4 regions of the Sedimenticola sp. genome follow, and region 4 is predicted to be linked to each of the others. Evidence: predicted binding sites of a transcription regulator. Region 4 holds the regulator's gene; each other region holds the start of a gene.

Region 1 (5,996 bases), on a different contig from region 4:
TTTATCAAACATGGCTCGATAGACAGTCGTGTTAGTCGGAGGCGGCCGGTTTGCTGGCTTTCCGCGTCAGCGGTTTGTGTCCCGCTTCACGGGGTACGGCCGTTTCAGCGTCTTTGGGCTGACGCCGTTTGCCGATATTTTTCTTGTCCCGCAATCGCTGTTTGGCCTTTTTGTTTTTGGCCTTTTCCGCTGTTGTGGAAGCGGTTTTCTTTTTCCCGCCGGCGGCTTTGCCGGAGCGCTTCAGTTTTTTCGGACCACGGTATTTGCCGGCGATCTCTTTGATCAGGCGACGCTCGAACTCATGCTTCAAATAGCGTTCGATACCGGTCATCAGGTTCCACTCCTGATGAGAGATCAGGGATATGGCCAAACCCTGTTCACCGGCACGTCCGGTACGCCCGATCCGGTGCACATAATCCTTACCGCTACGGGCCATGTCGAAGTTGATGACCAGGTCCACGCCTTTGATATCCAGGCCGCGGGCCGCGACGTCGGTGGCGACCAGGGTTTTGATGGTTCCCTGGCGTAGCAGACCCATCATCTGGTTGCGCTCATCCTGGGTCATGTCGCCGTGCAGTACACCGACCCGCAAACCCTGCTTGCGCAGTTCGGGGCCCAGGGCATCCGCCTGTAACTTGGTGTTGGTAAACACCAGGGCCTTGTCGAAGGTTTCATTTTGCAGCAACCAGGCAAGCAGGTTCTTTTTGTGGATTTTGTCATCGGCCGGGATGATCTGCTGGGTAATGCTGCCGTGCCGATCGCGGACCGTGCTGAGTGTGATGACCGCGGGGTCGCGCAGTAATGTATCGATAATGCCTTTCAAACCCCGGTGGCTCAGGGTGGCGGAGAACAGCAGGGTTTGGCGCTCGCTGTTGCACTGCCCGGTGATGCTCAATACATCGTCGCTGAACCCCATGTCCAGCATGCGATCCGCCTCGTCCAGGATCAACACTTCCAGACCCTGGAAGTCCGGTGTGCCCTGTTCCAGGTGTTCCAGCAACCGGCCCGGCGTGGCGACGATGATTTCGGGGTTCTTGCGGAACAGGGCGCGCTGGTATTTGAACGATTCGCCCCCGGTGATCAGGCCGATCTGCAGGCGCGTACCTTTGATCAGCTTCTCTCCCTGTTTCAGGATTTGGTGCGCCAGTTCCCGGGTCGGTACCAGAATCAGCACCCGGGTGCCGCTATCCGGTGCCGGGGTATTCAGCAGGCGATCCAGCGTCGGCAGCATAAAGGCGAAGGTCTTGCCGCTGCCGGTCTCGGCACTGGCGATCAAGTCTTGCCCTTCCAGCGCTAGCGGGATGGCCTGCTGCTGGATCGGGGTCGGTTCATTCAGGCCCAGGTCGTCCAGGGTTTGAAGCAGGCGGGGGTGGAGGGGCAAGCTGGAGAGCAACGGGGTCACCTTGTGTGCAATGAGATCGAAAGAGCCGCTATTGTAATCCATTGGCGGGGGCGATTGGGATAAATCCCTCGGCGATGGAATGGCCGGTTCTATGTGATAATAGCGGCCAATCGCGTGGCAATTTGCAGGGAACGTCTTATGGGCATCGACTGCCGAGCCATATCTTCATCCCGGACGAACCAGTGAACCAATACGATGTGATCATTATCGGCGCCGGTGCCGCCGGCCTCATGTGCGCCGCCACGGCCGGCCGCCGTGGTCGCCGGGTGCTGCTTCTGGATAACAGCCGCAAGGTGGGTAAGAAGATCCTGATGTCGGGTGGCGGGCGTTGCAACTTCACCAATCTGTTTGTGGAGCCGGCCAACTATGTTTCGCAAAATCCCCACTTCTGTAAATCGGCCTTGAAGCGCTACACCCAGTGGGATTTTATTGCCCTGGTCGAGCGTTACGGTATCGCCTATCACGAGCGGGAGCATGGACAGCTGTTCTGTAACGATTCCGCCCGTGAAATCCTGGACATGCTGCTGTCGGAGTGCGAGCAGGCCGGCGTCACCTTGAAATCCAGCTGCGAGGTGGCGGCAGTCAGTGGCGAACATCTCTATCAGGTGAGCACGAATCAGGGCGGTTTTCTTGCCGAGTCCCTGGTGGTGGCCACGGGCGGACTCTCCATCCCGAGTATGGGGTCGAGCGGGTTCGGCTACGACATTGCTAGTCAGTTCGGCCTGAATGTATTACCGCAGCGGGCCGGGTTGGTCCCCTTCACCTTTACTGACCGGATGAAAGGGGTGACCGAGCGGCTGGCCGGCATCTCCCTGCCGGTAACGATACAGTGTGGTGACCAGCTCTTTTCTGAACAACTACTGTTCACCCATCGGGGATTGAGTGGCCCGGTGGTGTTACAGATCTCCAACTACTGGAAGGTGGGCGAAACGATAAGGGTGAATCTCTTACCGGATTTGGATGCGGTTGCGTTATTGCGGGATTTCAAACAACAACATCCGCGCGGCTCTTTGAAAAATCTCTTGGCAAAACAGTTACCTAAGAAACTAATTGCAGAGTTGATGGCGCTCTATTGGCCGCAATGGTCGGAGCGCCCGATCGCCGATATGCCGGATAGCCTGCTGCAAGAGATTGCCGGGCACCTGAATCATTGGCAGTTAAAACCCTCGGGAACGGAGGGCTACCGTACCGCAGAGGTAACGCTGGGTGGTGTGGATACCGATGAGCTCTCTTCTAAAACCATGGAGAGCCGACGTCAGCCGGGCCTCTATTTTGTCGGCGAGGTGATGGACGTGACCGGGCATCTTGGCGGGTTCAATTTTCAATGGGCCTGGTCATCCGGTTATGCCGCCGGACAATACGTTTAACAACCCCATTAAAAGCCGTGGAAATTTAGAAGCATATAGTGATGTGCTTATCTATTCTCCAATAAGCAATTCGACTTAAGTTTAATCTGCAACTGTCGCTACTCCATACAAGACCGCTGAAGACACGGCGGCACCTCGTGGGATTGTGGTTGATTGTACCTACCTGTTGGCACCCACATACAGACAAATACCTGGTGAACAATCCGGCTTGCCGGTTGGGACATTTTTAACTATGAAGATCAAAACCAAACTGACTGTAGGCGCCAGTCTGCTGATGCTCATCCCCGTGGTGATCGTCAGCGCCGTACTGGGGTGGGTCGCCGTAGACAATGGACGTGAGGCGTTGGAAACCAAAGCGCAGAATCAGATGATCGCGCTTAGGAACAGTACGCAAAAAGCGATCGAAAATTATTTTTCCAGGGTGCAGGCGCAGATCGTCACCCTGTCTGACAACCGGATGATTATCGATGCCTTGAATTCGCTGCCGAACGCCTATCGCCTCTATCAGAGCAGCGTCGAAGCGACCGGCGACGCGGGAAAAGCCAAACTGGATAAGATGCGTCAGGATCTGGTGGCCCTGTATACCGGGCCGTTTATGGATGAGTACAAGAAGCAGAACGGCGGGGCTACTATCGATGCCGGACAGTGGGTGGAGAAGCTGAGTGGCACCGGCATTACGCTGCAGAACTCCTATATTACCGCCAACCCCAATCCGTTGGGTGAAAAGAGCAAGTTGATCACCCCGGAAGACGGCTCTTTGTATGAGGTAATGCACAAGCGATTCCACGGTTCATTACGGGATTATCAGGAGCGCTTCGGGTATGAGGATATCTTCCTGGTCGATGCCAAGACCGGCGATGTGATCTATTCGGTGGCCAAGAAAGTCGACTACGCCACCTCGTTGCTGGATGGGCCCTTTGCGGGAACTGCGCTGGCCGAGGTGTTCAAAAAAGCCAATGAATCGGAAGAGCCCGGCTTTATTGCCATGACCGATTTTTCCGCCTATGCCCCCTCCTATAATAATCAAACCGCCTTTGTCGCCTCGCCGGTGTTCACGCGCGGCAAGCGCATCGGTGTATTGATTTTCCAACTTTCAGCCGAACGTATTTCAGCGGTGATGACCCATGAACATAAATGGGCCGATGTCGGACTGGGTGAGTCGGGTGAAAGCTTTATCGTCGGCGGCGACTACACGCTGCGTAGCGACAGCCGCTTCCAGATAGAAAATGAAGCGGGCTATCTGGATAGCCTGAGTAAGTCCGGTATGTCGGCGGAACAGGTGGCCAAGGTAAAAGCCAAGCATTCAGGTATCGGGGTGCAGCAGTTGAAATCAAAGGCTTCCGAGGCGGCGCTGGCGGGTGAGTCGGGTGTGGCGCTGTACACGGATTACCGTGGTGTGGATGTGCTGACCGCCTACGCGCCGTTAAGCATCTCCGGATTCAAGTGGGCGGTTATCGCCAAGATGAATACGGAAGAGGCATTCCGTTCTGTCGAATCGCTGAAGAGTACCATTGCCGGCGTGGCTATTGGCATTGCCGTAGTGGTGTTTGTTGTTGGCGCATTAATTGGCTGGGTCTTTACCGGCCTGATCGTGCGGCCGATCCAGAGCACCGTGGATGCGGTGAAGGATATCGCCGAGGGCGAGGGTGACTTGACCCGCCGCTTGGATGATCGCAGCAAAGATGAACTGGGTGAACTGGCTGGCTGGTTCAACCGCTTCCTGGATAAGATGCAGGGCGTGGTGGGCGAGCTGAACAGCGTGACACAGAATCTGTCGGTCTCCGCCGAGCAGCTATCCAAGGTGTCGGAAGAGACACGGGACGGCATCGGCAATCAGCAAGTGCAGACCGAACAGGCCGCGACAGCCACCAACCAGATGGCCGCGACGGTACAGGAAGTGGCGAAGAACGCCGAGTCCGCCGCCAATTCGGCTATGCAGGCGAGGAACGAAGCGACCGAAGGCAAGGGTACGGTGGATGAAAGCATTGCAACCATTCATCACCTTTCAGCGACGGTTGAACAAGCCGCCGGTGTGATCGGTAGGCTGGAGCAGGATAGCGTCGAGATTGGCGGCGTCCTGGACGTGATCCGCAACATTGCCGAGCAGACCAATTTGCTGGCGTTGAACGCGGCTATCGAAGCGGCGCGGGCCGGCGAGCAGGGCCGTGGATTTGCCGTGGTGGCGGATGAAGTCCGCACATTGGCTTCCCGTACCCAACAGTCGACGCAAGAGATTCAAGAGATGATTGAACGCCTGCAGGCGGCTTCTAAAGAAGCAGTAAAGGCGATGGATGAAACCAACACCCAGGCGCGAAAGGGTACCGACTTCGCGGTGCGTACCGGCGAAGTGCTGGAATCCATCACAAACGCCATCAATCAAATCAGCGACATGAATACCCAGATCGCCAGCGCAGCGGAAGAGCAGAGCGTGGTGGCGGAAGAGATCAACCGCAACGTGGTGGGTATCAACGAAATCAGCGAGCACACCGCAAGGGGTGCACAGCAGACCGCCTCCGCCAGTGAAGGGCTGAACAATCTTGCGGGACAACTGCAGCGTATTGTTGGGCAGTTTAAGATTTAGTTTTTGTTTTGTCTGATGATCAAAGCGTCTCCTGAAAAGGAGGCGCTTTTTTTATGGAGTAAAGGATGGATGTGTAGAGAAAGATAGACATGGGCTGATATTTATTAAATCAATAGAGTCAGCGACCTAGCTGTGCGGCGCAATCAAAGTGCAGCCAGCGTCTGAATGAGTGAATAGTTATATGTGCATTAATCCTCTTTGATAAAGTCTCTTTTTTTTTCTTTCTGAATTCGATTGCGTATTTCTTGAATTCTTTGTTCCAAAAATTGTCTATGCTTTAGGAGCTCGACAGAATTACATAGCTGCACAATTTCCTCAAGAAAATCTATTTTTTCTTGCAGCATCGGTACGGCGCTTTCAGACCAGGATGAAATAATTGGCTCATAGGGAATTTCTTTAAAATCATCAAAACTTTTGTTCTTATCTAAGAATGATTTATAAAAGACCAATTTCCTTTCCAATGAAAACCCGGAAACTACTGAAAATAAGAAGCACATATACTTATTGTTATTAAATTTCGTTTCGATCTCATTAATAATATATTTGTTTTGTTTGTTCAATATTGAATTGTCGGTTTGAGGGTTTACGCTCTTGTTGAAAAAAGATTCATAATAACCAAAGCATTTCCTCTTGCGTTCCTGCTCAA
Region 2 (5,996 bases), 170 kb from region 4:
GTGATGAACGCGGCAATACCGCTCCACTATAAGGATTTTTTCTCTGAAACCTGCTTTTTTGTGGACTGGGTCACATTTTTTTAGGTTCCTATTTCGTTGCAGGATGTGTCTGTATTAGTTCAACAAGTCGCTATCCTGGTTTGAAAAGCGTGCTAGGAGGGCCGCGAGTTGTGGACTTTTGGACGGCGGGAAGCTAAAGCAGGTTGGATAAGGGGCCGGTTCCCTGGACATGCAAATAGGGAGGTCATAACGGATGGGTTACGTCAGTTCGATTTCACCCATCTGTTTGGTTGTCCGGTCCGGTCGGTTACGTGGTTCAGAAGTTGTCGGTTGAGACAAATAGGCCTACACGCAGGTCTTTAGCGCTATAGATTTCCCGTCCATCCACCTTCATGACCGCATCGGCAACCCCCATGACCAGACGACGGGTAATAACCCGCTTGAGGTCTATGTGGTAGGAAACTTTTTTTGCGCTGGGCAACACCTGTCCGGTAAATTTTACTTCGCCGACACCCAGTGCCCGACCATGGCCAGGATTGCCTAACCAGGCCAGAAAGAAGCCGACCGCCTGCCACATGGCATCCAGTCCCAGACAACCTGGCATGACCGGGTCGCCGGGGAAGTGGCAATCGAAAAACCAGAGGTCTGGCGTGATGTCCAGCTCCGCTTCAATCACTCCCTTTCCGTAGGCGCCACCTTCATCGGAAATCCGGGTGATCCGGTCCATCATCAGCATGTTGGGGACAGGCAACTGCGCGTTGCCTTCGCCAAACATTCTGCCGTAGCCGCAATCCAGCAGCTGCTCTCTTGTAAAGCTTTCTACTTTTGCCATGAATCCAGTTTCTCTGTTGTGATTGTCTTCAGGTATGAGACGCGATGCCTGACTCCTTGGAAATCAGGTCTGTGGGCTCAATTGCTCCTGCAGGAAGGGTACGATTCGATCTATTTCGATCATACTGTTGTCACTGTCACACCTGCCGCGGTATTCCAGTTTACCTTCGTCCAGACTGCGCTCGCCGATTACGATCCGGTGAGGAATACCGATCAATTCCATGTCCGCAAACATGGCTCCCGGACGGGCACCGCGATCATCCATCAGTACCTCAATGCCTACGGCGCTTAGCTCCCGGTAGAGTTGCTCAGTGGCTTCACGAACCCGATGTGATTTATTCAGTTTCATTGGACAAAGAGCGACCTGGAAGGGGGCGATGGCGGCTGGCCAGATGATCCCCTTGTCGTCGTGATTCTGTTCAATGGCGGCGGCGGCCACGCGGGAGACACCGATGCCGTAGCAACCCATTTCCATTACCAGGCTCCGGCCATTTTCATCCAATACCGATGCCTTCATCGCCTCGCTGTACTTATTTCCCAACTGGAAGATATGCCCGACCTCAATACCCCGGGCCAGGGTTAGGGTGCCCTGGCCGTCCGGACTGGGGTCCCCCTCCTGCACGTTACGGATATCCGCAACCTTCGGTGTGGGCAGGTCACGTTCCCAGTTGATGCCGAAATAGTGCTTCCCATCCTGATTGGCCCCGGCGCTGAAATCCGCGGTCAGGGCGACAGTCCGGTCGATGATGCAGGGGATCGGCAGATTGAGCGGGCCCAGGGATCCGGGGCCGGCACCGATCGCTTCACGGATTTGCTCTTCGCTGGCGAAGGTCAGGGGTGCTGCCACCTCAGGCAGTTTCTCTGCCTTGATTTCATTCAGTTCATGATCACCCCGTACCAGTAGGGCAACGTAGTCGGCCGGTTCCTCCTCGGCGGCGACAACAATCAGTGTTTTTATTGTTTTTTCAATGGGTTGATTGAATTGGTCAACCAGGTTCTGAATGGTTTTGGTCTCGGGTGTGTCGACCAGTCGCAATGTCTCGTTTGGCGCGGCGAGGCCAGTACCAAGCGCCACCGCTTCAGCCGTTTCGATATTGGCGGCATAATTGCTCTCGGTCGAGAAGGCGATGGCATCTTCACCGGAATCGGCCAATACATGGAACTCCATCGAAGCGCTGCCGCCGATGCTGCCGCTGTCCGCCTGTACCGCCCTGAACTCCAAACCGCAACGGGTAAAGATACGGCTGTATGTCTGGTGCATCAAATCATAGGTTTGCTGCAGGGAGGCTTGGTCGACGTGGAAAGAGTACGCATCCTTCATCAGGAATTCGCGCGCACGCATGACGCCGAAACGGGGCCGAATCTCATCGCGGAATTTGGTTTGAATCTGGTAGAAGTTGATCGGCAGCTGTTTGTAGCTGTGCAACTCGTTACGGGCCAGGTCGGTGATGATCTCTTCGTGGGTAGGACCGTAACAGAAAGCCCTTTTGTGCCGGTCGTTGAGGCGCAGCAGTTCCGGGCCGTACTGCTCCCAACGTCCCGATTCCTGCCATAATTCGGCCGGTTGGATGGAGGGCATCAGTACCTCCAGTGCACCGGAACGGTCCATCTCCTCCCGGACGATGGCTTCGACCTTGCGCAGCACCCGCAGGCCCAGCGGCAGCCAGGTGTAGAGACCAGCGGCGAGTTTGCGGATCATGCCGGCTCGGATCATGAGCTGGTGACTGCTGATCTCGGCGTCGGAGGGAGTCTCCTTGACGGTCTGAAGAGGAAATTGGGATGTGCGCATGTCCGGGGTCCAGGGGGTGTGGGTGCAAAATGCGCCTATTCTAACGGTATGCCCTGGTCGGGACAAATGGATGACGACGATTAGATTGGGGTTGCCGCTTTATCTGCCGGGGCTACAGCATTCCCGCTAGCTGCCGAAAAAACTCTATTGGATATTGATTTTATCAGCGGTAGCCCATTGTTCATTGCACCAGCCACAGCTTATCACCCTGCTCCGCTTGCCAGAATTCACTGGCATTGGATGCGTTGGATTGTGTTGGCAATAGCGCTGTTACTGGGTGGTGTGGTAGCTAGCGACTCTCTGGTCAGTGCCGCGCTGATCCAGTGGGCCAAGCAGACCTATGGCGAGCTGGCTGCAAACAGAATAGTCGAGTGGCAGAATCTGATGGAGACGCATCCAGACGCGAACGAAACGGAAAAACTGACCCTGGTAAACGACTTTTTCAACCGGCTTACCTACCGTTCCGACCTCAATATCTGGGGTAAGGAAGATTACTGGGCTACACCGGCGGAAGCACTGGGACGCGGCCAGGCCGACTGTGAGGATTACTCCATCGCCAAATACTTTACGCTGCGGGAGATGGGGGTGCCGGAGGAGAAGATGCGCATTATGTATGTGAAGGCTCTGGAGTTAAACCAGGCGCACATGGTATTGACCTACTACCCAGAGAAGGGGGCGATTCCCCTGGTGCTGGACAATCTCAACGGTCAGATCCTCTCGGCTGACAAGCGTGGTGATCTGGCTCCGGTATACAGCTTCAATGCGGAGGGGCTGTGGCTGGCCAAGAGCCGGGGACGGGGTGAGAAGGTGGGGTCGTCGAGCCGCATTAGCCTCTGGCAGGACCTGAAGGCACGCATGGCCCGGGAGACGGCGCAATGAAGCCCAAGCAATACAGTCGATTTCTTACACAACAGAATAATAAGCGGAGCGCTGAGGTAAGCCTATTATGACCTTGCCAAAACAACTGGTGGCACTGATTGTCACCCTGCTGCTGTTGGTCTTTGTCGGGACCTTTCTGATCACGGTACATAACACCCGGGATTATCTGGAAAAGCAGTTGGAGTCGCATGCCCAGGATGCCGCTACTTCGCTGGGATTGTCGATCTCTCCCTACATGGCGGATATGGATCTGGCGACGATCACTTCAATGACCGATGCTATCTTTGACCGCGGATTCTATCGCTCCATTCGAATCGAAGATATGCAGGGTAAGCCCTGGGTAGATCGGGTGTTGCCGGTGCAGCTTGAAGGTGTACCGGAGTGGTTTATCAACATGTTGCCGCTAACGACGCCGGAGGGTGTATCCGTCCTCATGGATGGCTGGGTTCAGCGGGGGCGGGTTGTTATCAGCAGCCATCCCGGCTACGCCTATCGTCAACTATGGGAAAACATCGCCGGAACATTGCGTTGGTTCCTGGTCAGTGCCGTTGCCGCTCTAGTAATCGGTGTGTTGATACTGAAGAGGGTATTGGGGCCCCTGAAGTCGGTTGAACAGCAAGCCAATGCCATCTGCAACCGTGAATTCCCGATCCTGGATCCATTACCCAAAACGCCTGATATACGACGCATGGTAGAGGCGATGAACCGGATGTCGGCTAAGGTGCGACAGATGTTGGATGAACTGGAGCGTCTCGCTGCCGGATTCCGGCGCCAGGCTCATCAGCATCCGGTAACCGGTCTGGCCAATAAGCGGTTTTTTATGGATCTGCTGGTTAACCAGATCGACTCCACCGAAGAGTTTTCCCGCGGTGCGCTTTGCCTGGTGCAGCTGAAGGATTTCAAACGCTATAACGATGCGCATGGTTATAGTGCGGGTGATGCGCTATTGGGGCAGACGGCGAGGGCGTTGGAGACGGTATCCGCCCAGTGGCCGAGAAGTCAGCTTGCCCATCTTGCCGGTGCCGATTTTGCGCTGCTGGTAGAAGAGTGTGCCGATGACCAGATTCCACGCTTGGCTGAGCAGTTGGTGGCGCTATTGACCGGTCTTTACGGCAGTGGAAAGCTGGATAACCCGGATGTGGGGCATGTCGGTATTGGCTTGTTTGATGGTCGCCAGAGTGCCTCCGAACTGCTGGCGGAGACCGATATGGCGTTGCGTATTGCCCAGAGCAAGGGTGCCAATGGGTGGCATCTTAGCCGGCCCGAAGAGGGGCAGGCGAGCCCGATACGGGGTGCTGCCGAATGGCGTGCGTTTATCGGTGAGGCGTTACAACGTGAGCGAATTCAACTTCACTATCAGCCGGTGGTGACCCGTGCGGACCGCCAACTGTTGCACCAGGAGGTTTTGGTCAGGATCCCACAGGATCTGGAGCATCCTGATCAAGCCCGTTTGTTGACCGCAGGGCTGTTCATGCCACAGGTAGAGAGCCTGAATATGACCGCAGAAATTGATAAGGCCGTGATCAGTCAAGTATTGCAACGTCTGCGAGCGTCCGGCGAAGATCAGACGCGCTATGCCGTGAATCTCTCACTGCAATCGATCACGACAGCCGGATTTATGAAGTGGCTGGCGGAGCGATTGGGAGACAATCGCGAGCTGACATCACGCCTTATTTTTGAATTGCCGGAGTATGGGGTTGTGTCGTTGATTGACAAGGTCAACGCATTGCTAGATCTGGTCACTGGCTTTGGCGCAAAATTGTCGATCGATCATTTCGGCAGGAGCTTCAGTTCGCTAGCCTATTTACGCTCGATGAAGATCGATTACCTGAAAATCGATGGCAGCTTCATGCGTTCCATCGATGACAGTAAGGATAATCAGTTCTTTGTGCAAGCCCTGACGGAAATAGCCCACGGTCTGGAGATCGTCGTCATAGCCGAAGCGGTTGAGACAGAAGCGGTATGGGAAATTTTGTCGTCGCTGCATGTGGATGGGGCACAAGGCTACTATATTGGCCGGCCCGAGTAGGTAGAGGGACAGGCGCCGCGGCGGTCAGTTGCCTTGAATATGTTTTTTGACCTGATCTCCGGGCGACCAAGGCGCGTGGCTGAATGGTGAGCAAAATAAAAACCCCGAAGACATCCTTACCTTCGGGGTCACCGTCGTATTCTTTTGGCAGAAAGCGGAATCCTTTCACCCATCCTTGAAGAGTATCACCGATCCGTGGTCTTCCTTGTTGACGGTGAGTAAAGTATGGGAGATCGTGTGGTTATTGTCTGTAGGGGGAACACGGTCGCCTTGTAGGAAATTTCCTAAACTGGCAAATGACGTTAAACAGAACCGTTAACAGTTAAAAATATATATTTATTAATGGTTTATGTTGCTAGTCTGTTTGCGGGCGGATGGTTGTGGGTGATACCGTTATTAGTACAGGTAAATTTGCAGTGGCCTGTTGTAGCCGGCCACTGCAGTGACAATGGGCCAGTATTGGTTATT
Region 3 (5,996 bases), 120 kb from region 4:
AGAACCAGCGTCTGATTGCCGCTATCACCGGTAATAATACCAGCTGTAATATTGGTGGTATTTTCATCGACATTAATGGCGGCCTGAATCTCGCTCAACGTCATCGCAGTGGAAAGGTCGAGCGTAAAGCTGGTGCCGTCAACTGTGAGGGTTAATTCATCACCGGCTCCACCGCCAAAGGTCGTCGCACTGGAAAACTCATCTGACGCCATTTTATGGCGCTGGGCCAGCCGATTTACTGTGACGTCATAAGAAGAGGCAACGGCCGTCGTATCGGCCGAAGTGGTAAATATGTCCGTATCAGACGAGCTGGCATTTTTCGCCTGAAAGGTAGCGGTATCCTTCAGTTTATCCAGGCTGGTCTGCAGTGATGAGAGGATACTTTTGATCGAACCGAAGGAGGAGATTTCCGCCTGAACCGTTGCTTCCTTCTGATCCAGCTTCAGCAGCGGCTCCTGTTCAATAGCCATCAACTGGGTGATGATCGAATTGACATCCAATCCCGAGCCGATACCTGCTGACGATATGGCCATGCCGGCCTCCTGTTAATGCTTCAAATCAATTGATAATACGGACATCCCTGTCCGTATCACGTCATGCCTTACCCTGAAATAGCAGAGAGATTCCTGCATTACCACTATTAAATATAGCTTCGCTCGTCTCCTTGAGCCGTTTCTGCATATCCAGCACTTCTTCAGAGGGGATACTTCTGACCATCTGCCCAGACTCCTTGTCTATGACTTTAATAACGGTCTTCCCACTCTCTTCATCTACCGAAAACTCCAGTTTACGCTGTACAGATTGCGCGAACTCATTCAACTGCTCAACGGCCTTGTCGAGTTTTTGCCCATCCGCAGCCGTAGATTGGCGTTTAGCTGCTTTCGCCTCCTTACTGGGCGAGATATGAGCAACCGGTACCACTCTTTCGATATCCGAACTCTCCCGCACCCTTCCGGCACTACTTGCAGCTCCTTTTGCTTGGGCAACTACACCGCCCAACATACTCTGAGAGATTTCATTTACCATGGCTATCACCTATTAACTTGGCATGGGGCTCAGTCAAACTAAGCCCCATGCCAGTTCCATGTTACTGGAGGAGTGACAACACGCTCTGCGGCAGCGCGTTAGCCTGTGACACCATGGCCACGCCCGCCTGCTGCAGAATCTGCGAACGTGTCAGCTCTGCCGTCTCCGCGGCAAAATCCGCATCACGAATACGTGAACGGGCCGCCGAGAGGTTCTCTGCCGTAGCGCCCAGGTTGGAGATAGTGGTGCTAAAGCGGTTCTGCACCGCACCTAAATCCGCCCGCAGGCTCGAGACCGTTGCCAGCGCCGCATCAATAATATTGATCGCCGTATTGGCACCCGAAGCGGTACCTACATCCACCGAACTCAACAGCTGGGCGGTTGAGCCCACGGCTGTATTGGCGGCCACATTCAAAATACTACCCGCACCCACGGCAATACTGGACGAAACCGAGAAGGTGCTGTTGGAGTTGAAGTCGACACGGCCGGTTACGATGGTGCTGTCGGCCGCGCCCTGGGTCAGGGTCTCCGGATCCGAACCGATAGCGGTGGTGCCCACCACTGCCGTAGCACTCGCGGTGGAGTGATCGAAGTTTTCGATATTGATGTTTTTACCGTCCGCCTGACTCAGGGTCATGGTGGCGCCATTGGAGACCGCGGTGATACCGGTAGTACCGCTCACCTTGTTGATCTCGGTGGCCAGCGCATCCCAGTCAGTCGTAGTAATGGCTGCAGAAACGGTTGAAGTCGTACCACCGCTACCAAGGGTAAGGGTTACAGTACCGTTTGCGGAGAGGGTTCCAAGGGTCGCAGTAGTGGAGGCATCTGCCGTTACGCCGGTGCTACTGCTGATAGTGTTGATACCGGCAGCGATAGCAAAGGCACTGTCACCCGCAGTGGTGGTGTGGGTAGCGGAACCCAAGGTACCGGACACGGTGATCGTCTGGGCGGTTGCCAGCGGAGACGTAACACCCGCCAGGGTGGTAGCCGAAGTACCGGTCGCCGTGGTACCGAAATCAGCGGTGGCATTGGTTGCCGCCACGGTATTGTTGGCCAGATCGGAGCCGGAAGCACCGGAGATCGTCACGTTGATGGTCTGGTTGGCGTTTGCACCCACCTGGAAGCTCTGAGCGGTAAAGGTACCGTCCAGCAGCTTCAGGCCGTTGAATTCCGTGGTACTGGCTACCCGGTCAATCTCCTGTTTCAGCTGATTGACCTCAGCCTGCAGGGCGGCACGGTCGGAGGCGGAGTTCGTGGAGTTGGCGGACTGCAGGGCCAGCTCACGGATACGCTGCAGACTGTTTGAGGTTTCGGCCAAGGCACCTTCTGCGGTCTGGGCCAGTGACACACCGTCATTGGCGTTTCGGATAGCCTGATTCAGACCCCGGATCTGGGCGGTCATCCGCTCGGAAATGGCCAGACCGGCGGCGTCGTCTTTCGCGCTGTTAATACGCAGACCGCTTGAGAGACGCTGGATAGAGGTCGCCAGGGATTCCTGGGATTTATTCAGATTCCGCTGGGAATTCAGCGACATGATATTGGTATTAATGACTTGTGCCATTGTCTTGCTCCTTATTCCCCTTTAGCTACCGCCTGGGTGCCCTCGGGGTCAGGTTAATATTTAGCGGATATACCGGAGTCTTGATCTGGTATTCACCGCCTCCGATGTCTGTAACGGCCATACTCGTGGATTCTTTAAGTGAAATAGCAAAAAATCGTGAGAAGACAGTCACAATACAGTCCATTCCATTTTTTCCCATTGGTTACAAATAGTTAACTGCCATTTGTCAGCTAAATCCCTCCTCCGGATGACCTCACGCCATCCGGAGGAGGGACCCTGTTACCACCCTTCAAACACCCCGTCATCGGATCACCTGGGTGCTGGAAGAATCACCATTCAGCAGGATCAAATATTCAATAACCCTCTGTTTTGCCTATTATTGCTGGAGCAGCGACAGCACGCTTTGCGGCAACGAATTCGCCTGCGCAACCATGGCCACACCGGCTTGTTGCAAGATCTGTGAACGGGTCAGCTCTGCCGTCTCCGCCGCAAAATCCGCATCACGAATACGTGAACGGGCCGCCGAGAGGTTCTCGGCCGTGGCGCTCAAATTGGAGATGGTGGTAGTAAAACGGTTCTGTATTGCACCCAGATCCGCCCGAATACCGGAAACCGTCGCCAGCGCCGCATCGATGATATTGATCGCGGTATTGGCCCCGGCGGCCGTACCCACATCCACCGTACTCAACAGCTGGGCGGTCGAACCCACAGCCGTATTGGCAGCCACATTCAAGATACTGCCCGCCGTATTTGCAATACTGGAGGAGACCGAGAAGGTGCTGTTGGAGTTGAAGTCGACCCTACCCGTTACGATCGTGCTATCAGCCGCGCCCTGGGTCAGGGTCTCCGGATCCGATCCGATAGCCGTGGTACCCACCACAATTGTGGCACTGGCGGTGGAGTGATCGAAGTTTTCGATATTGATATTTTTACCATCCGCCTGACTCAAGGTCATGGTGCCGCCGTTGGAGACAGCGGTGATACCGGTAGTACCGCTCACCTTGTTGATCTCGGTGGCCAACGCATCCCAGTCGGTCGTGGTAATGGCTGCGGAAATGGTAGAGGTCGTGCCGCCACTGCCCAGCGTCAGAGAAACTGTACCGTTAGCCGACAGACTGCCCAGGGTCGCAGTATTGGAGGCATCCGCCGTCACACCCGTGCTGCTGCTAATCGCATTGATTCCGGCTGCAATGGCGAAGGCACTGTCACCCGCGGTGGTGGTGTGGGTGGCGGAACCCAGGGTACCGGATACGGTAATGGTCTGGGCGGTTGCCAACGGTGACGTAACACCGGCCAGGGTGGCGGCTGAAGTACCGGTTGCGGTGGTACCGAAGTCGACCGTTGAATTGGTTGCCGCCACAGTATTGTTGGCCAGATCGGAACCGGAAGCACCCGCCATGGTGACATTGATGGTCTGATTGGCATTGGCGCCTACCTGGAAGCTCTGAGCGGTAAAGGTACCGTCCAGCAGTTTCAGACCGTTGAATTCCGTGGTGCTGGCGACCCGGTCAATCTCCTGTTTCAGCTGGTTGACCTCAGCCTGCAGAGCGGCACGGTCGGAGGCGGAGTTCGTGGAGTTGGCGGACTGCAGGGCCAGCTCACGGATACGCTGCAGACTGTTTGAGGTTTCGGCCAAGGCACCTTCTGCGGTCTGGGCCAGTGACACACCGTCATTGGCATTTCGGATAGCCTGATTCAGACCCCGGATCTGAGCGGTCATCCGCTCGGAAATGGCCAGACCGGCGGCGTCGTCTTTCGCGCTGTTGATACGCAGACCGCTTGAGAGACGCTGAATCGAGGTCGCCAGGGATTCCTGGGATTTGTTCAGATTCCGCTGGGAATTCAGCGACATGATATTGGTATTAATGACTTGTGCCATTGTCTTGCTCCTTATTCCCCTTTAGCGGCCACTTCGGTGCCCACCTGCTCAGGTTGATGATTAAAATTCAAACCGGTCTGAACGTTGCTGCATTCCCACTACCGGTGTCTCGCCTATAGTCTCCATTTGCCAATGCCGCTGTTCGCCGCCCCCGTTTAGAGGTAGTTGAACAGGGAGAGACCTTTCACCTTCACATACGCCTGTTGAGACGCCTGCAGGGCGACCATTTGGCTTTCAAAGCGGGTGATGGCCTCGGCATAGTCAAGGTCCCGCTCCTCGGAGCGGTGCTTTTCCAGTGCCAAAAGCAGATCTTCATTCACCGATGTCTGCTCCTCGATCGCGTTGAGCCTACCGCCCACAGAGGTCCTCACTTCGATCAGGTTATCCATCGCCAACTGCACATCGGTGATATAACGCGTGACTGAATTCCCCGACTCCAGCTCCGTGGCCAAGAGATCAAGGGTCTCGAAGATGCTCCGGTTGGAGGTCACCGGTGCTGTGGTACCGGCCGTCAAACCGGTATTGGCGGTGGTCGCAGAACCGGAAAGCGCGACGGTGATGCCGGTACCACCCACTGCGGTAAGCGTCAGGGTGGTGGCGGTGGCATTCTCGGCTGTCACCCCGGTTTGATCACTGATGGCGTTAATGGCATCACGTAACTGGGTGGCCCGATCGGTGGGGTTCACCGCTGCCGGCAAGGCGCCAATGCTGATTGCACCGTAGCCGTTGCCGCCATCGATGGTGATTTCCCCATCCAAAATGGCCGGGGGCACCGCTGTGGTGGCAGCGATGGTAGTTACCGTGGTGATCGGGCCGGTTGCGACACTCATAAAGGTGTCAAAACCGTTGTCACCATCCGCCACGGTGCGCCCTGGGGCAATCTGTAATTCCCGCTGACCACTATCGCCGCTGTAGGTATACACACCGGCACTGTAGGAGAAGGGTCGATTGCTGGATTGATAGCCGGCGAATACATACTCGCCGTTGCTGTCCTTGGTATTGGCAATGGAAAACAGCTCATCACGCAGTTGCCTGATCTCGGAAGCAATGGCGGCCTTATCCGTAACGGTCAGCACATCGTTGTTGCCCTGCACAGTCAGCTCACGAATGCGCTGCAACAGGTTGGTAGCGCCGGTCAAGGCACCCTCCTCCGTCTCCAGCCGTGAAGTGAGCAGGTCGATATTGCTCTGATATTGACCCAGGGTTTCCACCGCGCCATTGAGACCCAGCACCCGGGCGGCACTGGCCGGATCATCGGCCGGGGTCAAGACACGTCGACCGGTCGAGAGTTGCAATTGCGTGTCGCTCACCTCGCTCTGCTGTCTGAGCATGGCACTGAGGTTGCGTTCATTGGCCATCTGGGTTGAGATGCGAATCATAATTACCTCCGAACCGCCCCGATCAATGTGTCAAACAGGGTATTCGAGACCGTAATCACCTGTGCCGCCGCCTGGTAAGCCTGTTGGAACTTGATCAAATCCGCCGCCTCTTCATCCAGGTTCACCCCGCTGACCGACAAGAGCGCATTTT
Region 4 (5,996 bases):
TCCTGGATGTCCCGGTACGATCAGCTGGCACTCGCGAAGAGTTGGCTGTGGCGCTGAACGGATTGACCGGTAAACGGTTGATATTGATCGATACGGCCGGTATGAGCCAGCGTGACGTCAGGCTGAGTGAACAGCTGGCACTGCTGGATGTGGCCGGTCAGGGTGTGCGCAGCTTCCTGACCCTCTCTGCCGCCACCGATTACTCCTCCATGGAACAGGCGATCAGCGCGTTTGGTGCGGCCAAACCCGAGGCCTGTATTTTGACGAAAGTGGATGAGGCCGGTTCACTGGGTGGTGCGCTTTCAGCGTTGATACACAAGGCGCTACCCTTGGCCTTTTTTGCTGACGGTCAGAAGGTACCCGAAGACCTCCATTTGGCTCGTTCGCATACGCTGGTCAGCAAGGCCGTGGCATGTAGCAATGGGGGCGCGGAGTATTCCGACGAATACCTGGCCCTGGCGCTCGGAGGTGCGAGAGCAAATGCTCATGGTTGACCCAATAACTGATCAAGCAGCAGGATTAAGACGCATGGTACAGCCTACACCGGTACGGGTAATCGCGGTCACGGGAGGTAAAGGCGGAGTCGGTAAGACCAATATTTCGGTAAACCTGGCCGTTGCCATGGCGGAGATGGGGCGTCGAGTGATGTTGCTCGATGCCGACCTTGGGCTCGCCAATATCGATGTGGTATTGGGTCTGCATCCGCAGTACGACCTGTCCCATGTGTTAAGTGGTGAACGCTCTCTGGAAGAGGTCGTATTGCAGGGGCCGGCCGGCATTCGGGTGGTGCCCGGGGCATCGGGTGTGCAGCAGATGGCCGAATTGAGTGCCGCTGAGCATGCCGGTCTGATCCGCGCCTTCAGTGATGTGGGCGGCGATCTGGATGTGTTGATTATCGACACGGCGGCGGGTATCTCCGATACTGTGGTCAGCTTTAGTCGAGCGGCGCAGGAGTTAATCGTGGTGGTTTGCGATGAACCGGCATCAATCACGGATGCTTACGCCATGATCAAGCTGCTCAACAGGGAGTATGGGCTGGATCGGTTCCGTATTCTGGCGAACATGACCCGCACGGCTGAAGAGGGGCGCAATCTTTATAACAAGATGTGCCGTGTCACAGACCAGTACCTGGATGTTATGCTTACCTACATGGGCAGCATTCCTTACGACGAAAATCTCAGAAAGGCCGTGAAATCACAAAAACCCGTGGTTCAAGCCAACCCGCGTAGCCATATCGCAAAAATATTCAAGAATCTGGCGCAAAAGGCCGATAACTGGCCTGTACCGGACGGTGCTAGCGGGCACCTGCAGTTCTTCGTGGAACGGCTGATTCAATACACAAGTCAGAGCGGGGAGATAGGCCGGTGAACGGATTAGCGAGCTATACCGCGATTCAGGAGATGGATGCCGACACCTTGGTGAACCGGCATGCGCCACTGGTCAAGCGTATTGCTTATCATCTGATGAACCGTCTGCCACCCAATGTTCAGGCGGATGATCTGATACAGGCAGGGATGATCGGTTTGCTTGAGGCAAGCAGAAATTACGATCCCAGCCAGGGGGCCAGCTTCGAAACTTATGCAGGGATTCGCATACGGGGAGCCATGCTGGATGAGATTCGGCGTAGCGATTGGACTCCCCGGTCAGTACATCGGAAAGCCAGAATGGTCGCGGATGCCATGCGATCCATAGAGAATGAACAGGGGCGGGATGCACGGGATGTAGAAGTGGCAGAGATACTGGATATGAATTTAGTTCAGTATCATCGCATTCTGCAGGATGCGGCGGGCTGCCGGATCTTTAGTATTGAAGAGCTGCAGGCGGTGGGCGAGCTCCCCTACGACGGCAACGACAGCGAGTCGGCGGGGCTGTTTGACGGCATGCAGAAAGACGCCTTTAAGAAGGCCCTGGCAGAGGCTATCGCCGGTTTGCCGGAAAGAGAGAGATTGGTTATCGCACTCTATTACGACGAAGAGATGAACTTGAGAGAGATTGGCCAGGTTCTTGGCGTCAGTGAGTCCAGGGTGTGCCAGATACATAGCCAGGCGACGTTGCGACTACGCGCCCGCCTGGCAGATTGGTTATCCGATACAGATGAGTTCTGATCGGTTTATGAAAACGCATAACGGCATCGAGTTTGGAGGTTGCCTTGAATAAAAACATGAAGATTCTCATTGTGGACGATTTTTCCACAATGCGACGGATTATTAAGAATCTGCTTCGGGACCTGGGGTTTACCAACACTCAGGAAGCAGACGATGGTAATACCGCTTTGCCCATGTTGCAGTCAGGTAACTTTGATTTCCTGGTAACGGACTGGAATATGCCGGGTATGACCGGTATTGATCTGCTGAAGGCGGTGCGTGCGGATCCGAATCTGGTGAAATTGCCGGTGTTGATGGTAACGGCTGAGTCAAAGCGCGAACAGATCATTGAGGCGGCACAGGCAGGTGTCAATGGATATGTGGTGAAACCGTTCACCGCCGTAACTCTGGAAGAGAAGATAAGCAAGATTTTTGAACGTGTAGGCAGCTAAGCGTCAGCATGACAAATCCGTCTGGAGAACTGTATGGATAGTGATGAACGTCTGATGCTGGCAAGACAACTGGTTGAACAGCTTGAGGCAGGCAACGAGGAAGAGGCGACGCATATTAGCGCCATGCTCTCGGAAGGTGTTGAGAGCAAACTGTTTGTTGAGGTAGGGCGGCTCACACGGGAGCTGCATGAGGCGATCAATGAGTTTCTGTTGGATCCCCGCATCAATGAGATGGCACAAATAGATATTCCGGATGCCAGTGAACGATTGACCTACGTAATCAGCATGACTGAAAAATCCGCCAATAAAACCTTGGGAGCCGTAGAAGCAGGGTTACCGCTGGCGGATGACCTGGGCAAAAAGGCACTGGCAATTTCAGCGCAATGGGAACGCTTCTGCAATCGGGAGCTGTCGGTCGATGATTTTCGGGAGTTGAGTAAGGATTTGGGTAGTTTTCTGACCTTGACAACGGAAAGGTCGAAGCAGTTGCATAGTCATTTGACCGATGTGTTGATGGCTCAGGACTTCCAGGACCTGACCGGACAAATTATCCGGCAAGTGATCACCCTGGTACACGATGTTGAAGACAAGCTGGTACAGCTGGTTCGGATATCCGGCTCAAAATTGCCAGAAAAACAAAAAGATGCAAAGAAACTGGAAGGACCCGTTATTCCCGGCATTGATCAGGGCAATACGGTCAATGGACAGGATGATGTGGATGACCTGCTATCCAGTTTGGGCTTTTAGAGGTGTCGAAGCATGGCCATTGATATGGATGACGAGATCCTGCAGGACTTCCTGGTTGAGGCCGGGGAAATCCTTGAGCAACTGAATGAACAGTTGGTGGATCTAGAACAACGCCCCGACGATTATGATCTCTTGAATGCGGTTTTTCGTGGCTTCCATACCATCAAGGGCGGCGCAGGTTTTCTGAGTATTGACCCGCTGGTAACGGTTTGCCACCGCGCAGAGGACGTATTTAATCTTTTGCGCCAGGGGCAGCGTCGGGTAGATGCGGTCCTGATGGACGCCGTGCTCCAGGTGCTCGACGTTGTTAATGAGATGTTTGCCAAGGTGCAATCGGGTGAAGAGCCGGATGACGCTGACCCGGTATTGATTGAAACGCTCCACCAATTGGCTGTTCCTGAAAGTGAAGTAGCGGATGAGGTTCCTACTGTTACATCCGCAGCCGAATCTGAGCCCGAACCCGAATCAGACCCCGAACCTGCCCAGGTGGTTGAGGCAGCAGGATCGCCTGTCGACCCGGCGCTTGGCGGCGATGATATTACCGAAGAGGAGTTTGAAAAGCTGCTGGACCAGCTTCACGGAACCGGCAAGCACGGCGGCGTTCCCGCTCAAGCCGACCCGGTGAAAGCGGAGCCGGTAACTGAGGCGGCTCCCGCTGGCGGTGATGACATCACTGAGGAAGAGTTTGAAAACCTCCTGGATCAATTGCATGGAAAGGGGCAGTTTAAGGGGGTGCCGACGGCGGCTGAAGAGAAGGCGGCCGCCGCCAGGGCCAAATCGCCTGTCCCCCAGGTCGCCGCTGCCGCGACGGCAGACTCCGATGAGATAACGGAAGAAGAGTTCGACGCCCTGCTCGATGAATTGCATGGCAAGGGTCAGTTCGGCGCGATCAATGGCGTGGCGGAAGCTCCGAGCGCCAAGTCAAGTGCTGCCGCCAAGCCAGCTAAACCGGCCTCAAAACCGTCGGAAAAGCCGAAGCCGACTATACAGCGATCTGCCCCTGAAAAAGCAAAGGCCCCAGAAAAAAACGACGCCGGACAAGCCCGCAAGGCCCCTCCGGCTACGGCAGAAACCACTATCCGTGTTGATACCGCCAGGTTGGATGAGATCATGAATATGGTCGGCGAACTGGTGTTGGTGCGCAATCGTCTGGAAACGCTCAAGGCCAAGCTTGGAGACGAAGAGGTAGCCACGGCGGTAGCCAATCTGGATGTGGTGACTTCGGATCTGCAGAACTCGGTGATGAAGACCCGCATGCAACCGGTGAAAAAGGTATTTGGCCGTTTTCCCCGGGTGGTGAGGGATTTGGCACGCAGTCTCAAGAAGGAGATCGATCTTGAACTGCACGGTGAAGAGACCGACCTGGATAAAAATCTGGTCGAGGCGCTCTCCGATCCCATGGTGCACCTGGTGCGTAACGCGGTGGATCATGGCATCGAAAGTCCGGATGAGCGGGAAGCGGCCGGCAAGCCCCGTAAAGGCAAGGTGGTACTTTCAGCGGCTCAGGCTGGCGACCATATCCTGCTGACGATCGCTGATGACGGTAAAGGCATGGATCCCGATGTGCTGCGTCGCAAGGCGGTTGAGAAGGGCATGATGGATGAAGAGGCCGCGGCGCGTCTGGATGATAAAGATTGCTATAACCTGATATTCGCGGCCGGGTTCTCGACCAAGACAGAGATCTCCGATGTTTCGGGACGCGGGGTCGGCATGGACGTGGTGAAGACCCGCATCGCCCAGATGAATGGCCAGGTTGAGATTGACTCCGAGTACGGAAAAGGGAGTTTGATCACCATTAAACTGCCGCTGACACTGGCCATTCTACCAACCTTGATGGTGGTTTTAGGTACGCAGCCGTTTGCCTTGCCGTTGGCGAGTGTGGTGGAAATATTTAATTTGGATCTGCGCCGTACCAATGTAGTGGATGGACAGTTAACCATCATGGTTCGTGAGCGGGCGTTACCGCTTTTCTACCTGCATAAGTGGTTGGTGCCGAACAGTTCGCGGGAGAACCGTGAATCGGTCGGTCACGTTGTCGTCGTGACGGTGGGCAATACCCAGGTCGGATTGGTGGTGGATCATCTGATCGGCCAGGAAGAGGTGGTTATTAAACCTCTAGGCGCTCTGTTGCAGGGCTTGGACGGCATGGCAGGGGCGACGATTACGGGTGACGGTAATATAGCCCTGATCCTTGATATCCCGGGGCTGATGAGAAAATATGCCCGTCGCTGATCGCCAATCCAATTCGCGAGAGGTGGTTGCGGTAAGTTTTAATCGTCTCCTGCCAACTCCAGGTAATCAGCGAGATGCGCACCCATGATTGCCTCCCGGGTGCGTGTACTGATCGTTGATGATTCGGCCTTCTTCCGCAGAAGGATAGCCTCTATTCTGGGCACGGATCCGGCGATAGAAGTGGTCGGTTTTGCCGGTGATGGACAGAGCGCAATACGGGAAGCCCGGCGGCTGAAGCCGGATGTGATCACCATGGACGTGGAGATGCCGGTACTCGATGGCATCAGTGCGGTAAAACGTATTGTGGCGGAAAATCCGACGCCGATCCTGATGTTTTCGTCATTAACCCACGAAGGGGCCAAGGCGACGCTGGATGCGCTAGAAGCGGGTGCGGTGGATTTCCTGCCCAAGCAGTTCGATAGTTCAACGGGTCAAGAAGCATCGAAACTGCTGGTCCGGCGGGTGTTGGCAATCGGAACGC

Evidence for each region. The regulator FliA, encoded in region 4, starts transcription of late flagellar genes. The targets are predictions, from matches to a motif close to GCTAAAGTTNNNNNNNNNNCNGCCGATA.
Region 1: the regulator FliA is predicted to act here: its motif matches at 2,843-2,870, upstream of ACQY5R_RS02760 (methyl-accepting chemotaxis protein).
Region 2: the regulator FliA is predicted to act here: its motif matches at 2,732-2,759, upstream of ACQY5R_RS00945 (transglutaminase-like cysteine peptidase).
Region 3: the regulator FliA is predicted to act here: its motif matches at 2,699-2,726, upstream of ACQY5R_RS00740 (flagellin).

What each region holds. Positions count from the first base shown of each region.
Region 1 is NZ_JBNKFS010000003.1:79,541-85,536, forward strand. Features, by position in the region: gene ACQY5R_RS02745 (DUF3820 family protein) at 1-12, opposite strand, end outside; gene ACQY5R_RS02750 (DEAD/DEAH box helicase) at 32-1,444, opposite strand; gene ACQY5R_RS02755 (NAD(P)/FAD-dependent oxidoreductase) at 1,585-2,769, shown strand; gene ACQY5R_RS02760 (methyl-accepting chemotaxis protein) at 3,002-5,350, shown strand; gene ACQY5R_RS02765 (hypothetical protein) at 5,539-5,996, opposite strand, start outside.
Region 2 is NZ_JBNKFS010000001.1:189,405-195,400, reverse strand. Features, by position in the region: gene fabA (3-hydroxyacyl-[acyl-carrier-protein] dehydratase FabA) at 317-832, opposite strand; gene ACQY5R_RS00950 (proline--tRNA ligase) at 896-2,620, opposite strand; gene ACQY5R_RS00945 (transglutaminase-like cysteine peptidase) at 2,861-3,499, shown strand; gene ACQY5R_RS00940 (EAL domain-containing protein) at 3,567-5,528, shown strand; gene ACQY5R_RS00935 (DUF4124 domain-containing protein) at 5,992-5,996, opposite strand, start outside.
Region 3 is NZ_JBNKFS010000001.1:144,088-150,083, forward strand. Features, by position in the region: gene fliD (flagellar filament capping protein FliD) at 1-533, opposite strand, end outside; gene ACQY5R_RS00735 (flagellar protein FlaG) at 595-1,026, opposite strand; gene ACQY5R_RS00740 (flagellin) at 1,088-2,587, opposite strand; gene ACQY5R_RS00745 (flagellin) at 2,964-4,466, opposite strand; gene flgL (flagellar hook-associated protein FlgL) at 4,622-5,845, opposite strand; gene flgK (flagellar hook-associated protein FlgK) at 5,848-5,996, opposite strand, start outside.
Region 4 is NZ_JBNKFS010000001.1:22,849-28,844, reverse strand. Features, by position in the region: gene flhF (flagellar biosynthesis protein FlhF) at 1-494, shown strand, start outside; gene ACQY5R_RS00165 (MinD/ParA family protein) at 529-1,368, shown strand; gene ACQY5R_RS00160 (RNA polymerase sigma factor FliA) at 1,365-2,105, shown strand; gene cheY (chemotaxis response regulator CheY) at 2,162-2,536, shown strand; gene ACQY5R_RS00150 (protein phosphatase CheZ) at 2,570-3,283, shown strand; gene ACQY5R_RS00145 (chemotaxis protein CheA) at 3,296-5,515, shown strand; gene ACQY5R_RS00140 (protein-glutamate methylesterase/protein-glutamine glutaminase) at 5,600-5,996, shown strand, end outside.